Regions from separate parts of the Marinobacter sp. BSs20148 genome, predicted to be linked through region 2. Evidence: predicted binding sites of a transcription regulator. Region 2 holds the regulator's gene; the other holds the start of a gene.
What was found. Region 2 encodes sigma-54, which starts transcription at its own class of promoters, with help from an activator protein. Its sites were predicted from a motif close to ANTGGCATNNANNTTGCTNT; they were not measured.
Positions count from the first base shown of each region.

Region 1: MRBBS_RS04225 (pilin) is a predicted target of sigma-54. The motif match lies at 5,562-5,581, and genes of this name have one in related genera.

Region 1 is NC_018268.1:928,614-937,397, forward strand. It holds gene pilB (type IV-A pilus assembly ATPase PilB) at 1-1,659, opposite strand, end outside; gene MRBBS_RS04210 (pilin) at 1,965-2,432, shown strand; gene MRBBS_RS04215 (sulfatase-like hydrolase/transferase) at 2,572-4,008, shown strand; gene MRBBS_RS04220 (serine hydrolase domain-containing protein) at 4,276-5,484, shown strand; gene MRBBS_RS04225 (pilin) at 5,618-6,052, shown strand; gene MRBBS_RS04230 (antibiotic biosynthesis monooxygenase family protein) at 6,333-6,650, shown strand; gene MRBBS_RS04235 (hypothetical protein) at 6,671-6,937, opposite strand; gene MRBBS_RS04240 (DUF2784 domain-containing protein) at 7,020-7,472, shown strand; gene MRBBS_RS04245 (histidine phosphatase family protein) at 7,582-8,169, opposite strand; gene MRBBS_RS04250 (phosphate-starvation-inducible protein PsiE) at 8,433-8,784, shown strand, end outside.
Region 2 is NC_018268.1:2,855,008-2,863,791, reverse strand. It holds gene MRBBS_RS13000 (carbon-nitrogen hydrolase family protein) at 1-254, shown strand, start outside; gene yjgA (ribosome biogenesis factor YjgA) at 295-819, opposite strand; gene mgtE (magnesium transporter) at 903-2,264, opposite strand; gene MRBBS_RS12985 (HPr family phosphocarrier protein) at 2,326-2,595, opposite strand; gene rapZ (RNase adapter RapZ) at 2,603-3,487, opposite strand; gene ptsN (PTS IIA-like nitrogen regulatory protein PtsN) at 3,540-4,007, opposite strand; gene hpf (ribosome hibernation promoting factor) at 4,093-4,392, opposite strand; gene MRBBS_RS12965 (RNA polymerase factor sigma-54) at 4,436-6,028, opposite strand; gene lptB (LPS export ABC transporter ATP-binding protein) at 6,198-6,923, opposite strand; gene lptA (lipopolysaccharide transport periplasmic protein LptA) at 6,901-7,488, opposite strand; gene lptC (LPS export ABC transporter periplasmic protein LptC) at 7,472-8,089, opposite strand; gene MRBBS_RS12945 (KdsC family phosphatase) at 8,086-8,694, opposite strand; gene MRBBS_RS12940 (KpsF/GutQ family sugar-phosphate isomerase) at 8,694-8,784, opposite strand, start outside.

The DNA of each region.
Region 1 (8,784 bases), 1.9 Mb from region 2:
TAACAGGGCGGATTGGCGCAGGGTCCGAAAGCCTTCAGCCTGAGCTGCTTTTGCAATCTTGATAGAACTGGCTTCTTCCATAATCATGTTGGCCAGCTGCTCGGTTACTTTCACCACCTCGTAAATGCCGACGCGGCCTTTATACCCATTAGTGCATTTATCACAGCCCTTCGGGTGGTACAACGTGAACCCGGTTGCAATTTGTTCAGTTGAGAACCCTTCGGCTAAAAGGACGTCTTTCGGGATGCTTCCAGCCTGTTTGCAGCTGCAAAGTCGCCGGCCCAGGCGCTGGGCAATAATCAGGCTAACAGATGTGGCAATGTTAAACGCCGGCACGCCCATGTTCATCATGCGGGTTAAGGTTTCGGCGGCGCTGTTGGTGTGCAACGTGGACAACACAAGGTGACCGGTTTGTGCCGCTTTGATGGCAATGTTAGCGGTTTCCAGGTCCCGAATCTCGCCCACCATGATAACGTCAGGGTCTTGCCGCAAAAACGCTCTTAGCGCTTCGGCAAAGCCAAGCCCTACCTTGTTGTTCACGTTGACCTGATTTACGCCTTCCAGGTTAATTTCCGCCGGGTCTTCCGCCGTGGAAATATTGCGCTCGTCAGTGTTTAGAATATTCAAGCCAGTATACAACGATACGGTTTTACCGGAACCGGTGGGGCCCGTCACCAGAATCATACCTTGGGGCTGCGCCAGGGCGTCCATATACAGCTTCTTCTGATCTTCTTCATACCCAAGCGCATCAATGCCCAGCTTGGCTTGGCTGGGGTCCAGAATTCGCAGTACGATTTTTTCCCCCCACAGCGTGGGCAGTGTGTTCACCCGAAAGTCGATGGCCTTGGTTTTGGATAACCTCATCTTTATGCGGCCGTCTTGTGGCAAACGTCGCTCGGAAATGTCCAACTGTGCCATGATCTTTATTCGCGCAGATATTTTCGGTGCCAGCTTTATAGAGGGTCGCGACATTTCTTTCAAAATGCCGTCGGTGCGAAAGCGTACGCGGTAAGTTTTCTCGTAAGGTTCAAAGTGAACGTCTGACGAGCCTCCGCGAATGGCATCCAGCAGCATCTTATTCACATACTTCACGATGGGCGCATCGTCTATTTCTGCAACTACAACGGCGCCGTCATCCTCGTTTCCATCCGCGCCTTCTGTTTCTATACCTTCAAGGTCTGTATCACCCAAGTCGCCCATGGAGCTTTCACTGGACGCCAGGTGCTTTTCGATAGCTGCGCGCAGCTTGGCGTCGTCCACCAGAATCGCATCGGTACTTAAGCCGGTGTTGAACTTGATCTCGTCCAGAGCCTGAATGTTGGTGGGGTCGCTCACCGCAATAAACAGCCGGTTGCCACGCTTATAAAGAGGCAGGGCGTTGTGCTTGCGCAGCAGTTTTTCGTCCACCAGCTTGTCTGGCATCGCCTCTGGCAAAAACGCATCCAGGTCCAGCACTGAAATACCAAACTCCATAGCCGCCGAAAACGCCAACGCCGAGCTGTTTGCCAGCTTGTGCTGTGTCAGGTAGGTGATCAGCGGAATACGGTTCTGAGAAGCCTGAAAAAAGGCGTCTTTGGCCGCGGATTCATCCAGCAGGCCGTCGCTTACAAAGCGCCGTGCCAGACCCGTTAAGGTGATGTTGCTTGTGTTTGTTGTCATAGATTAGGGCGCTGCAGCCTGATGGTTGGGGTGCGAGTAATGACGAAGGTTGAGTTTAGATGGGTGTGGGCGGTTTGGGAAGGCTGGGGTGGGGCAGGCTATGCAGGTTGGTAGTGACAAAAATTGTCAGGTTTTGACGCGGAGTGGTGGGGTTTTTGTATTCTGACCAATGAGTGTCAGTTCATGAAAGGCAGTAATGAGCTGATTTTGTTTAATATTTTATGAAATGTGATAATTGGCACGGCTTCTGCATTGTGTTGGTCAGGGTATAAAGAGTTTCAATCGATAACGACGAAGGTGGTTTTATGAGAAATATGCAAATGAAACATGGTCAGCAGGGTTTTACACTGATCGAACTGATGATTGTTGTCGCTATTATTGGTATTTTGGCGGCGATTGCAATTCCGCAGTATCAGGATTATATCGCTCGCTCGCAGGTTTCTCGCGTAATGAGTGAAACTGGTTCGATCCGAACCGCAGTAGAAAACTGCATGATGAATGGTATTGTAGAGGCCGACTGCAATTTTGGTTGGACTGATAGCAATCTGCTTGGTGTCAACCTTCAAGGGGACGGCAGTGCTGCAGGTCTGGTTGCAACAATCGGAACAGATAATACTGCCAGTCTTGCCGCAACCTTCGGTGGTAATTCCTCCTCGGCTATTAGTACCAATACGCTTACTTGGGCTCGCGATGACGAAGGATCATGGTCGTGCAGCACTACCGCTGTAGCGAAGTATCAGCCAGCAGGTTGTGGAACTCTCGGAGGCAGCTGATCAATTTTCTCGTCAGAAGCGCCAATGAGAATTGGCGTTTTTTTTGGATCTCTTTACGCTAGCTTAGAGTTAACAGGTTGGCCTCACGGACCATTTTTCAGTATTAAGCATTCTAGTCATAAATAATTGGTGGAGAAGTATGGACGCTGAAATTAAGTCTGGAGACTTTTCTGGTCGAAGTTCTGTTCGTTTTATTCGACGATTATTTATCGATTCATTTTTTATCGTTATCCTCCCAAATATTTTTTTCTTTGCGACGGCAAATTACTTCTCGCTAAATCGCCCCTTGATAAATTTCGACTATGTAATAGTAGTTTTTCTATTTTTGTTGGGATATCGTGTTATTGGTTTAATTGCCGTAGTTGTTGCGTTCTTTTTTGACATTCTCTTTCTCCTTGGTCAAATATTACCTGTTCTCAGGGTCTTAGACGTTTTTTATCTGTTTAGTTTTATCGGCGTTACGCCTGTCGCTTACCAGATGCTATTTGCTATTGGGGCAGCTGCTCTCCTGATCAACGTGGTTGGGTTAATGCGTTTCTCTCGGCGCGGTATTGAAGTGCCAACGATGGTAGTGATAAATGCTGTCGTTTTTATTTATATATCTACGCTTTTCTTAGGTACCGAGTCTAACAATCGCATCTGGCGAGTCACGGAAGTGTCTCTGGTCTCGAGCCTGACTGTCCTGAATCTGGACCTGCGTCGCGCAGGTTTTATTGAAAATTTCAACGTGGATCCCAAACCTTTAAGCCCAGCGGCGTATGTTGGCAAAACACAAGCTTGGCTGGCAAAGCCCATTGAAATCCCAGACAAGGTTTTGCTCATCTTGAGTGAATCCTGGGGGGTCACGGACAAACCGATTCGTGATGCGTTGCTGAAACCTTTTGAGGGTATTCGTCAGGGGGTGAATGACTATCAAGCAGGGACGCTAGAATTCTCAGGTGTGACGGTTGAGGCAGAATTAAGAGAGCTGTGTGGGCTCACAACCAGTCACTTCAATCTGAGCAAGATAGAGAGCGGATTTGAGCGCTGCCTGCCTAACCTTCTCAAGGAGTCTGGTTATAAAACGGTGGGCATTCATGGCGCTGTTGGTTTGATGTACGACCGGGCTCTTTGGTACCCGAGGGCGGGGTTTGAGCAAACTTTATTTTTTGAAACGCAGGAGTGGGATCGTCGTTGCTACTCATTTCCCGGCGCTTGTGATTTTGAAATTGCCGCGGGGCTTAGTGGGATGTTTGCAGATGAGTCGAGAGTTTTTCTCTACTGGCTTACATTGAACTCTCACGCATTTTACGATGAACGGGATATCGTTTACGACGTGTTCGATTGTGGTATTCACGGCATTCCTCTTGAGTCTCAAACATGTCGAAACTTGAAGATACATGCTCAATACTTTTTCAGACTTGCGGAGGCACTTAGCGCCCCCGAATTTGATGGTTTCTCTGTACTTATTGTGGGTGACCATTCACCGCCGATTATGAATCGCGAAGAAAAGATGGCTTACTTTAAGGACGACTCGGTACCTTGGGTGAGCTTTGAGGTTGGTCAGTCTGCGGAAAAAGATGATGTTGCCCGTTAGAGCGATGCGATCTTCGAAAAGCCTATGCTTTTTATTAAAGGCGATTTTTCTATTTTCATTAACGTTGGCTTCTATCGCAGGTTCAAGTGTCAGTATTGAGCAAGTCTTTCCGGTTAAGCGTATTGCTCATGCTGTCGGCTCTGTAGACGAAATTTCGTGTCTGAATTCAATCGGAGATTCAATCGTGGACAGGCACGAAGGCGTGGCCCAATCATGGACAGGCACGAAGGCGTGGCCTGATGTCCGAAGGCCTAGAGGTTTTGACCGGTGGTCATAAATAGAAATAATGCACAGAAAAAATCTCGATCCAAAGATTTCTTTTTGATCTTTGCGCTAGTAACTCTCGTCACCGGTATTTCTCATTTTGTCATCACCAATCCTCTAGGGCCCTCACGGCTTTTTTATTATATAGAGGCTCCGTTAATTCAATGGAGCACTAGGTGTAGTTCGGGCGCTCCAGACTGGTTGTCAGGATTGCAGCGCTTTGCTACCCGCAATATGGGGGCACCTGCCAGTCAATTAGCTTTTATTACCCCGGAAGGACAACTGCACCATTGTGAAACGGGCTGGAAAGATAGCATTTTCGGGGACAAACCTTTGCAACCAGATACTCGGTTCCGTTTCGCCAGTACAACCAAAACCGTAAGCGCCATTGCAGTAATCGACCTTATTAATCAGGGAGCGCTATCACTTGATGATAAAATCGTTGATATACTGAGCCTTACTGATAATCTCAAGGATTCTAAGGTAGGTGATATTACTGTTGGCCATTTGTTGTCTCATAGGGCGGGATGGGACAGGAGGCTTACGCAAGATGCGATGTTCATGATGGATGTGAAGCCTTGGTGCCCTTACAGCCCAGAGACACTGACTCAAACCAGCTTACTTACTGCGCCTGGCGAAGCAGAGGCATACTCGAATGCTGGATACTGTCTGTTAGGTTTGGCTATTGAAAAGGCAACTGGCGAACCATTCAGAGAGTACATGAGTGAGCATTTTGCCTTTCCAGCCAGTTCACTCGCCTTTATCGACGGACCGTATATGGTCGATGAGGTCGTTTATGACACCCGGAATGAGAATTTTTATACCAAGAACTACTTTAAAAATTTCGATTTCAATGCACTCTCTTCGTCTGCAGGCCTTTCGGGAAGTGCCTCAGACTTGGCGATACTGGTAAAAAAATCTCTGGAAAACGGGCCGTTAACCATCCTAGATGGTGATATGAATAACACCTGCGACCCTTCGGTAATCCAGGAATGTTACGGCTTTGGGGTCTACCGCTACCAACTAACCCCTGAAACTATGCCGTTATTTATCCATGGAGGTAAATTGCCAGGAGCTACGTCTGCAGTCATTGTGGATCCGAGAGGAGGGGTGCTCGTTTGGCTTGGCGCAGGTGCTATTAGGCCAGGGAGTAGTTCGTTGCAAGAATTTTACGATTATATTCGGGAAGATCTTGTTCGATATTATCAGTAATCATTTGCTCTATGTTGTCATGCAAATAGAACGGACTGAATGAAAAGTTCTAAAAATAGAGGACACTTACTGAGGTGGTTGGCCTGAAGTTTGCCTAAAATTTACTATGTCTACTAATTGTGTCTCCTTAAATATGAAAAATAATAGCGGTTTTACTCTAATAGAGCTCATGATCGTGGTTGCCATTATTGGCATATTAGCCGCGATAGCTATCCCGTCATATCAAGGTTATGTCATAAAAGCGCAAGTAAACCGGGCTGTTAGCGAACTAGCTAGTTTTAAATCACCGTTCGAGGTGCAAGTGGCCTCAAGTTCTGGCGCATCAAATGATGATATTGGTTACAATCCCTCAAACCTCACTACTGGAACTGCTCTTGCCAATATCAGTATCATAAATGCTGACAGTTCTGGTCACATTGAGGTGACCATGGGTGACAAAGCGCACCCATTCCTGGCAGATGTGATCCTGAGATTTGAGCGCACAGCCGCTGGCGTATGGGAGTGTGTGGTAGATAGCAGCGCCGCTTCCAATTGGAAGGCGTCTTATATGCCGCCGGGATGCAGTTAAAAGGCTAGAGGGTGATCATGGACAGGCACAACGAATATATTGATTGATCAGATGCTTAAAAAGAAGGCCCGCGGATTCGTCCTTGGGCCTTTTTGCTGTTCTGCGTATAAGGGGCGTTATGGTCAGCCGGTGCAACGGCCTCGATTTGTCATGATCAGTGATCTTTCTTTATCCGTATTGCCAATCTGATCATGGATGCGAATCTGATCATGGACAGGCACAGCGCAATACGCGCAGTTTACTCATCGGAGTGGCATAGTCAGTACAAGGGGGATCGAGCATGAAATACATCTTCGAGATTCCTATCAAAGAAGGCTATACAGCCGAAGATTACGCGGAGGCGTGGCTGCGGGCGAGTGAGTTGATTCAGCGAGCGCCGGGCGCATGTGGTACGGAGTTGCACCGTATGATCGGGGATCCAGACAGGCTCATCGCTATTGCGCAATGGGAAAACAAGGCCAGCCGGGATGCGATGGAATTACAGCACAATCCTGACGTGGCTGAGATTGTCCGCAGTGCTGCGGCTTTCTGTGAAATCCGGCCCATTGGTGAGTTTGAAGACCCGGAACGGGTGGTTAACCCGTCTACTGGCCACTGAGCAGTTGATCATGGCTAGGTTCAAGCCGCTCTTCGCCGACGACAGCGATAATCGTTGTAGGTTGTTTCGAACTGCGTAGCTCGCTCGCACCAACGGTCTGGGTCGAGGTTGAGGCGCTTTAAAATCGGCAGCATGTTCTCTTCAATAGTGCCGCGCTTGTCTTCACGTGCGATGCGCCCGGTGTAATCAACCAGCGTAAGGTAATCCTCGAACCCGAATAGAATGCCGCGTTGGAAGCCTTTACGGATATCGGATACGCTGACTTGCTGTGTTCGTGGTTTTGGCATAATTGACTCCCTGTCATTTTGGCTTATACCGTTGGCATGTTTGTACGGTGCTGTATAAATAACTGCATATCTAGTTTTGACCTTGGACAGCCACACAGGCCCCCAAACAGGCGCATTAGGAGGCTTTATCGACTTCAGTACGCTGTATTCTTTTGCCGCTGACGCGATACTTATCACGCATGTATTGTTCGTGGCTTTTGTCGTTTTCGGGTTGATGCTGGTTTATGCAGGCTTTTTTCTGAAGTGGCAGTGGGTGAGGAATGTGTGGTTCCGTAGCGTGCACCTGGTTGCAATCGGCGTTGTGGTTTTGCAGTCCTGGTTTGGTTTCATTTGCCCGCTTACAACCTGGGAAATGGGTCTGCGGGCGAGGGCAGGTCAAGCTGTTTACGATGGTTCTTTCATAGCCCATTGGCTGCATCAGTTTTTATATTTCCAAGCGCCGCCGTGGGTCTTTATTGCCTGCTATACCGCTTTTGGTGGGCTGGTGTTGCTCAGCTGGTTTCTGGTTCGGCCAAACCCTGCCTCTCGAAATTGATATTCGTAGACAGGCACTCTCCACATGCTCTCCACACGCTCTTCACAGAGGGGCTATAGAAATCGACCTAGTTATAAACGTTTTGCTAGAAAGCGCTGGATTCGAAGGGTCATTTCGAAGGCGATACGCGTGCCAATACCCTGGGATTTTCTGACAGCGGCAGTGAAATGATGACGCCCTCGTTTGACGACGGGGACACCCTCGCCAATGCGGTAATGTTCACTTGGTGCGACACCATAATTATTGGCTTTCCCGGCGCCATCGCATTCACTTGTTCAATAGTCTGCTGGGTTTGCAGGCTGCGATCACCACGCCCTTGAAAGAACGAGTTTAACGACGGCCACTCGGTTACTGGGCCCATGCCCATCCCATTCGCCGTATCCATGCACCGGCACCATTGGCTGCTAAACACCCGGGCTTCATTGATACCTAGTGCCGCCAGAAAAGGCTGCCACGCCCGCGCCTGACTGCGACCCTCTGCGTTCAGATTGCGTTGGGTGCTGCAGTCCTCCAGTTGAAAAGACTCCGGATCGCCAAAACCAGGCGCTAATGCATGACGGAGCACCAACAGCGCCTTGCCTTCCTTCAATGCCTGCCAGGCAATATTTTCGTCGGGAGTAGCGTTAGTAGCCGCTGTTGGCCCGGACGTCAGCGTTAGCATCGCTGTTATAAGTAGGCAGCGTATAATTCGCTTCATTTGGTTTTTCCACCGTACAGCAATCATGGCCTGAACAGGCACCGCTCAGGATAGTTACTTCAGATTATGGACAGGCACAGCAATCTGCACAACTGTTTGGAAAAGTGCAGCAATCTCTCGGAATAGCAGTCTTTCAGGGGCGCATTGATCAATAGTTGCGTAATATACGTATGGTTTGGACGTGGACAGAAACAGCTCTGCACAGCTTAGTTCGCCGATACCTTTAATGTGCGCTGAAGTCACCTGACGCTGAAATCATAATTATGAGCACTAAAAGAAATACAGATTGCAGTCAAAACTCAGAAGCGCAGTCAACGGCCAGCGGGAGTGACGACGTATCCGGTGGCGATTCCGGCAAAAAGACTTTCGCACTTGCTACCTTTAAGGTGATCGAGAACCTGTTGCTGATCATCGTTGCATTGATGACTCTGGGCGGTGTGGCCTTCGAGCTTCTTGCGATTTACAGCGTCCAGAAAATCAGTCTTGCGGACATCCTGCTGATTTTTCTTTACCTAGAGGTGATCGGCATGGTGGCTGTGTTTTACTCAGATCGGCGCTCTGCCTTTGTCTACCCGATTTTTATTGCGATTACGGCACTCGCCCGACTCATTATCT
Region 2 (8,784 bases):
GAAATGCCCACTGGCACGCGCTGATTAGGGCGCGTGCCATTGAAAATCAGCTATACGTAGTGGCGGCCGGGCAAGGCGGGCACAACAGCAGTCAGCGCCGCACCTACGGCCACAGTCTGATTTGCGACCCCTGGGGCAGTGTACTGGCTGAGGTCAACGAGGACGGCCCCGGGATGGTGACCGCAGCTTTGGACAAACACTGGCTGGATCAGCTGCGCCAGCAAATGCCGGTATGGAGTCATCGCCGCCTGTAACGGCCGTTACGCAAGCGGTTGGAACCGCTTGCGTAACGGCTTACATTTGCTCGTTGGCGTCAATGCACTCGCGCAGGTAGCGGAACAGTTTTCGGCCGTGGCTGGCGCTTTGCGGCTTCTGCACTTCATTGCGGGCATTTCGTGCCAAATTGCGCAAATGCTGGATATCCGAATCCGGGCAGTGGCTCAAAAACTCGCCAATAATGCTATCGCCCTCGGTGATGATACGGTCGCGCCAGCGTTCAGCCAGGTGATGGCGGCGTGTGTGCTCTACACTGCCCGCGGAGAACGCGGTGATAGCGGCCTGCAGTGCTTCGGGGTCAGGCTCCTGACGGATGATCTTGCCAATGTATTGCAGGTGCCGGCGCTTGGCTTCGTTTTGGCGAATGCGGACCGATTCGTCGATGGCGCGGCGCAGCGTGTCGCTGATTTGCAGGCTATCGAGCTGCTCATGGTTTAGCTCCAGCATTTGCTTGCCCATGCTTTGCAGCGCGTGCATCTCGCGCTTGAGCTGGGACTTGCTGGGGCCGTCGTATTCAAACTCTTCTTCGTTATGATCAATCATTAGATTACCGGTTACTTAGGTGTAAAAAGCTATTCAGATGTAAAAATTTAGTTAGATGTAAAGAGCATCGAGATGTAAAAAGCTCAGGCATAAAAAAGAGTCGCCAGGCCCAGAAAGGACACAAACCCGACAACGTCGGTGACGGTGGTTAGGATCACACCGCCGGCCAGTGCAGGGTCAATATTACGCGACTTCAGAAACAACGGTAACACGGTGCCCACCAGGGCTGCAGCGACAAGGTTTATCACCAGAGCTGCGGCAATAATAGCGCCCAGCATAATGTCCCCGAACCACAGGGTCGCCGCGCCGGCCACCACCAACGCCCAGAGCACGCCGTTCATTACACTCACCAGAAACTCGCGGTTTAACAACCAGCCTACATTGGCGCTGCTGATCTGACCAACGGCCATACCGCGGATGACCAGTGTCAGGGTCTGGCTGCCGGCAATGCCGCCCATACTGGCCACAATGGGCATCAGCACCGCCAGTGCCACAACCTTGGTGATGGTCTCTTCAAACAGACCGATCACGCCAGAGGCGATAAACGCGGTCATTAAATTAATGCCCAGCCAAACCGCGCGCCTGCGCGAGGTTTTCCATACCGGCGCAAAGGTATCTTCATCGTCATCCAAACCCGCCATCCGCATCAGCGAGTGATCAGCATCCTCGCGGATAACATCGACCACGTCATCGATGGTGATGCGGCCCAGCAGTTTGCCATTTTCGGCGACCACCGGCGCCGAGATCAGGTCATAGCGCTCAAACAGGATGGCAACCTTGGTATCTGACAAAGTCACAGGGATGGGCTCAATATCGGTGTCCATCACTTCACGCACGGTGGCGGCAGGGTTCGATACTAGCAAGGAAGTAACCGGGAGCATGCCGATAAATTCATCGCGACGGCTGACCACAATCAGGCTGTCGGTCATGGGTGGCAGGGTGCGGTGGCGGCGCAGATAACGCAGCACCACGTCAATGCTGATGTCCGGGCGCACCGTAATGGTGTCGGTGTTCATTAAACCGCCGGCGGTGTCTTCGGGGTACGACAGTACCTCCTCCACACGCTGGCGGTCTTGTTCGTCCATGGTGTTCAGAACTTCCTGAATCACCGTGTCGGGGAGCTGTTGAAGCAAGTCGGCCAGATCGTCCGACTCAAAGTCTTCAATCAGATCAGCCAGCTCCTGAGCGCTGAATTTGCTTAGGAAATCGCCCCGAATGTCTTCGTTTAGATACTGAAGGACTTCGCCTTCAAGTTGTTTGTCGACCAGATTCCACAGCAGCGACCGTTGCCGCGGGGGCGATGATTCCAGCAGGTGGGCGATATCACTGGGGCTGAGGCCGCCATTGAGGATGCGTGCGACTTGTTTCAGGGCGCCACTGTCCAGCGCTTCGCCTAATGAGCGAAGTCGCTGGCGTGCCTGGCTTTTTTCCAGAATATCGGTCATGGCTTATCCGCGGTCAGAAAACGGCTGTATTATAGCGGACTTGCAGGCGCTGCGTGAGCGACTACTCGCCCTCGCCAAAGTAATCATTGATCAGTTCTGTCAGCGCGATAATGGCCTGTTGCTCGTCTTCACCGTCGGCAATCAGTTCAACTTCCGTGCCCTGGCTGGCGGCCAGCATCATTACCTGCATGATGTTTTTTGCATCCACTTCACGGCCTTTTCCAGCGATTCTGACCTTGCTTTGGTGGGCAGACGCTGTGGCCACCAGTTTGGCCGTTGCGCGGGCGTGCAGACCCAGTTTGTTGATGATAAACAGCTGGCGGCGGATCATGGTTGAATCAGGCGTCCTGTACGGTTTTCAGGTGCAGTAGTTCGGAGTGACGTACTTGCACGTTATTGCTGTGCTGGCGGAAGTGGGCGCCCATTTGCTCGCAGACGTAAACCGAGCGATGCTGGCCGCCGGTGCAGCCAATGGAAATAGTCATGTAGCTGCGGTTGCTGTCGGCAAATGCCGGTAGCCACGAGGTCAGAAAAGCGATGATTTCCTGCACCATTTTTGCGCTCATGGGTTCGTTTTCCAAAAACTTGATCACCGGTTGGTCCATGCCGGTAAACTTGCGCAGAGAGGTGTCCCAGTGGGGATTGGGCAGGCAACGCACGTCAAATACGTAGTCTGAATCAACCGGTACGCCGTGCTTGAAACCGAATGACTGGAACAGCAGCGCCAGTTCTTGGTCTTTGCGGCCGACCACCCGCTGTTTGACCATGTCCCGCAAATCGTACATGCCCATGCCAGTGGTGTTGATGTAAAGGTCAGCCAGATTCGACAAGGGTTCCAGCAGTTTTTTTTCCGAGCTGATGGCTTCGCGCAATGACGTGTGATCGTCGCTCAGTGGGTGCTTGCGTCGGGTAGCATGAAAGCGTTGCAGTAGAGATTGCTCGTCGGCGTCTAAAAATATGATTTCAGCACTGATGCCTGTGTCCTTCAGGCGTCGGTGAATATCTTCGAAATTGGCCAGCTCACCGGACAGGTTGCGCGCGTCTATGCTCACCGCCATTTTGTGCAGGCGGCCGGCGGGCTCTTGTGCGGCCGCTTCTCTGGTCAGCGGGAACAGCAGGCCAATGGGTAGGTTGTCGATGCAGTAAAAACCCAGATCTTCAAGAACGTGCAAGGCGGTACTTTTACCCGATCCGGAACGGCCGCTAACAATAATCAGTTTCATCGTCAATAACCCTTTGATTGCGAACGGTCGAAGTGGATCAGGCCAAGACAGACTAGCGTCCGGAGGTCATGCGCTGAAATAGGGTAATGGCATCTTCCGACTGGCGCAGGCGGTCACAAAAAGCCCGATCGTTGAATTTTTCTGCAAGCTGACTAAGCAGCTCAAGATGCTCGCTGGTGGCTTCTTTTGGTACAACCAGAGCAAACACCAAATCTACCGGCTGGTTGTCAATTGCATCGAAGTCCACGCTCTCGCTAAGGGTGACGAGCAGGCCAATAACGTGCTCCAGGCCTTCCAGGCGGCAGTGAGGAATGGCGATGCCCTGGCCGATCCCGGTGGACCCCAGGCGCTCGCGGGCAATCAGATTGCTGAATATCTGAGTGTCGCCCAAGGTGGCGTTATGCAGGTGAATCTGCTCTGCAATAAACTCAAGAACCCTTTTCTTGCTGGACGCTGGCACGTTGCAAAGTGTCAGTTCCGGGGCAAGGATGGTTTCTATTGTCAGGGATGTCTCGCTCATGGGTCGACGGTACTTCCATTAAAAAAAAGGCTGCGGCATGGTGCCATGCCGCAGCGCGTGAAGCGTTTACGCGTTGTATCCGGTGTTAGTTACCGTGCATCCGGGATACTTGCTTTTCTTTGTGCTTGAGAATCTGGCGGTCCAGTTTGTCCACCAGAGCGTCAATAGCTGCGTACATGTCTTCGCTTTCTGCCTTAGCGTGCAATTCGCCACCACTAATATTTACGGTAGCTTCGGCTATCTGGCGCAATTTTTCCACCTGTAGAGTCACATTGGTGTTACTTATCTGGTCGAAGTGGCGCTCCAGGCGCTGGAACTTTTCGTTCACGTACTCTTTGAGTGCTTCGGTCAGTTCGACATGATGGCCAGAAATATTGAGTTGCATAGGCTTCTCCTGCTATCGCATGGGTGTTGTTAGGTCGGTGTTGCTACACCAGTCGCTTTCTTTCGTTCGATGGAGGTATTTGCAGTGCCTCCCGGTATTTGGCCACGGTACGCCGCGCCACTTGGATTCCCTGTTCCCCAAGCATGGCGGCAATCTTGCTGTCGCTCAACGGTTTTTTGGAGGTTTCGACGGCTATCAGTTTTTTTATCATGGCGCGGATGGCGGTTGAAGAACATTCTCCGCCAGCATCGGTACTGACATGGCTTGAGAAAAAATATTTGAGCTCAAAAATGCCGCGAGGTGTGTGCATGAACTTCTGGGTGGTTACCCGGGAGATGGTAGATTCATGCATTTCTACGGCTTGGGCGATTTCCGAAAGGATCAGCGGCTTCATAGCTTCTTCCCCCTGGTCTAGAAAACCCTGTTGGTATTCCACAATACGGGTAGCCACTTTTAGCAGCGTTTCGTTGCGGCTTTGCAGACTTTTGATGAACCATTTAGCCTCTTGTAACTGATCCCGCATGTAGGTGTTGTCAGCGCTGCTATCGGCACGCTTTATCAATGAAGCATAGCTGGCATTGACACGAATGCGCGGTGCAATTTCTGGGTTCAACTCTACCCGCCAGCGCTCGTTGCGCTTGTACACAATCACGTCTGGAATTACGTAGTCCGGTTCGGTTTGGTCAATCACATTGCCGGGGCGCGGGTTCAGGCTGGTAATCAGCGCCAGTACCTGTTTTAGCTGGTCTTCTTTGAGGCGGCTACGGCGCAGCAGTTGGGCGTAGTCACGGTTGCCCAGCAGGCTGATGTAGTGGGTGATGACCATGCGCGCCTGAGAAACCCAAGGGGTGTCTGGTGGCATCTGGTTCAGCTGGATTAGAAGGCATTCCTGCAAGTCGCGACCAAACACACCGGGTGGGTCAAAAAACTGCAGGCGTCGTAGTACCGCTTCCAGTTCATCCAGTTCCAGAGGGTCGTCGTCATGCTCGTCCTGCAGGCCGGTATAAATCTCGGCCAGCGAGCTGGTCAGGTAGCCGCGTTCGTCAACAGCGTCCATCAGGGCGTGAGCAACGGCGCGGTCGCGTTCCGTCATGGTGGTCAGGTTTAGCTGCCACTCCAGGTGATCGCGCAGGGTTTCAGTGGGCGAGTTGCGGGTTTCAAAATCGTAGTCGTTATCGTCGCCATTACTGCTGGCCGGCGCCGGCGCAGATTGGTACACGTCGTCCCAGGCCGTATCTACCGGCAGGTCGTCTGGCAAGGTATCGGGTATTTCATTTTCGCTGGCCCAGTCGGGACCGTTTTCGTTTTCGTCCCAGTCTTTGCTGGTGTCTGAAGATGTCTCTGCTGCGCTTTCAGCGGTGCCGTCCACCCCGCTATTTATCCCACTATCTATCCCACGATCGTCTGCACTGGAGTCCGTGTTTTGATCGTTGTTCGTGTCCGCGTGCGTGGATTCCTCGTCGCCGTGATCGTCGTCTTCCGGTGCTTCCAACATGGGGTTGGATTCCAGCGCCTGCTGGATTTCTTGTTGCAAGTCGAGGGTAGAAAGCTGTAACAGGCGAATCGCCTGCTGGAGCTGGGGCGTCATGGTCAGGCTCTGGCCCAGCTTGAGCTGCAAAGAAGCTTTCATTACCATTCTTGGAAATCCATTACTCGATCGGTTGGCGCGTGGCAGCCACTAAAAAAGGTTGGCTAACCGGGGTTTGCGTTCACAAGCAAGTTCTCTGCCGAGTCTACTAGAGTTCGCCGGGGAATCAACCGATTCACCTGTGGCGATGTCATCGCAAACCCACTTCTAAGGTTCATTACAACCGGAATTCGTTGCCTAGGTAGACCTCTTTGACTTGTTGATTGGCAAAAATTTCAGCGGAGCTGCCGGAAGCAATAATATGGCCGCCGGATACAATGTAGGCGTTTTCGCAGATGTCCAGCGTATCGCGCACGTTGTGGTCGGTGATCAATACGCCTATGCCTTTGTCGCGCAGGTGGCGAATGATTTGCTTGATGTCGCTAACCGAGATTGGGTCGACCCCGGCGAAGGGTTCGTCCAACAGAATAAAAGCGGGCTCCATAGCCAGAGCGCGAGCAATTTCTACCCGGCGACGCTCGCCCCCAGACAGTGCCATACCCATACTGTCGCGGATGTGATTGATGTGAAACTCGGCTAGCAATTCCTCTAACTTCGCGTCGCGTTCCGCCCGTTTCATACCTTTGCGGGTTTCCAGAATGGCCATGATATTGTCGCGCACGCTAAGTTTGCGGAACACCGAGGCTTCCTGGGGCAGATAGCCAATGCCTTTGCGGGCACGGCCGTGCATCGGCAGCGGGGTGATGTCCTGGTTATCGATCGTAATGCGGCCGTGGTCGGCCTGCACCAGCCCCACAATCATGTAAAAGCAGGTGGTTTTGCCGGCACCATTAGGGCCTAGCAGTCCGACGATTTCGCCGCTGCGAATTTCCAGCGAAACGTCAATCACCACTTTTTTCTGTTTGTAGCTTTTTGCCAGATTACTGGCTCTGAGAACGGCCATCGGACTCCTGCGTGCTGCGCGGCTGGATTGTCATTTCTACCCGGCCTGACCCGGAGCCTGCTTCGATGCTGCCTTGGGCAGTGACGACGCGGTTCACGGTATCGTAAAGAATCAGTTCACCGCGAAAAATATTGCCAGTTTGCCTGATCACTGCGTCGCGTTCAAAGGTCAGCTGCTTCTCGGCAGCAGACCAGGTTATGGTAAGGGCTTTTGCGTCGGTTTCCCCTTTTCCGTTGGCCGTGGGCTGAACGTAATGGGCCGGGGTGCCGGTGGCTTCAATGCGGTTAAGCCCATTTATGTCGCGGTAGAGCACCACCTCTTGAGCAAACAGCTTGGTATCGCCTTGCACCAGTTCAACATCGCCGGTGTAGGTTGCAACGCCTTTGGCATCGTCAAGCCTTGCTGAATTGGCGGCCACGTTGATGGGGATGTTGGAATCAAGATCAAAGGCCAAGCCTGGCGTGCTAACGAGTAAGGCCGCCAGCCCGACGCTAATGCCCAGCCTCATACCCAAGCCTGGTGCTCGGCGCCAAAAGGATGCGTTACGTTCAGTTGCCAGTTTCATAGCGTCCTTCCACCTGGGAATCAAGTTCCAGAATACGTTCATTGAGCCAGGCTTTCATGCCCGTGGCGTGGGTGGTGCCGGTGGCGTCAACGATTTCGACGGGGGCATCGGTGTACGCCATATTCGTGCGGTTATCCAGCGTCAATCTGGTCGTGCTCAAGGTGGCGCTGCGCTCACCAATCTGTCGGACAACGCGCACATCACCCTCAAGCTCCAGCTGGCTGTTGCCGTCGCGCAGTTTGCCGTGTTTGGCCGTAAGCTGCCAGGGTTCTGAACCGGGCTGGCCTTGGATTGTGGCCTGCGGTTCGGCCATGATGGCGTATCCGTTGGCCTCAAACTGCTCAATGCGAGGGCTGACAAACTGGATTTTGACGGTGCCTTGTTCGTCGTAAGAAGTGTACAGGGCGTCCACCACAAAGCTGTCGGGCTCGCGGTCACCGCGCAGTTCGCTGTCTTGTGTTGGCGTTGGCACTTCGTTGTCGCTGTGCCACAGCAGGGCAGCGGTGGCAATGAACGTGGCCAGAAGGGCCATCGTTTGCCACCTGGGGCGTTGTTCCGGCAACAGCGCAGCAAGCAGGCCGCCGCCTTTACCTAAAGTCATGGTGCGCTTCCCGCGTCGCGGACGGGCTCAATATAGGCTTCAAGATAGGGTGCAAGGGCCGTGTCGAGCTTGCCCTGGGACGCGAGAATCAGATCGCAGGCCTCGCGCACCGCGCCATCACCGCCGCGGCTTCGGGTGCAATAATCGGCGTGCTCCTGAAGCAGCCAATAGCCGTTGGGCACGGTAATGCCGAGGCCAGCGTAGCGAAGCGCTGGCAAATCCGGCAAATCGTCGCCCATATACGCAATATCACTGGCCGGGATGCCCAGCAGATCGACAATCTCCAGCAGTGCGGTGCGTTTGTCCTTGCGGCCTTGCAACAGGTGCGGGATACCCAGGTCAGTCATGCGTTTTTCGGTCAGTGGTGAACGCCTTCCGGTAATGACTGCGACCGCAATGCCTGCGGCCATCAGCTGCTTGAGTCCGAGCCCGTCGAGAATGTTGAAGGCTTTTAGCTCGTCACCGCTGGCACTGAAGTAAATTTTGCCATCGCTCATGATGCCATCCACATCTAGTGCAATCAGGCGAATGTTGGCTGCTTTGGCAAGCACGCTGGCCGGCCATTGCGGCCGGAAATTAGGGGTATCTTTTACAAGTGTGTCCATTAAATGACTCCCGCACGCAGCAGATCATGCATATTCAAGGCCCCCACCAGCTCACCGTGCTCACCGACCACTGGCAGGGCGCTGATCTTC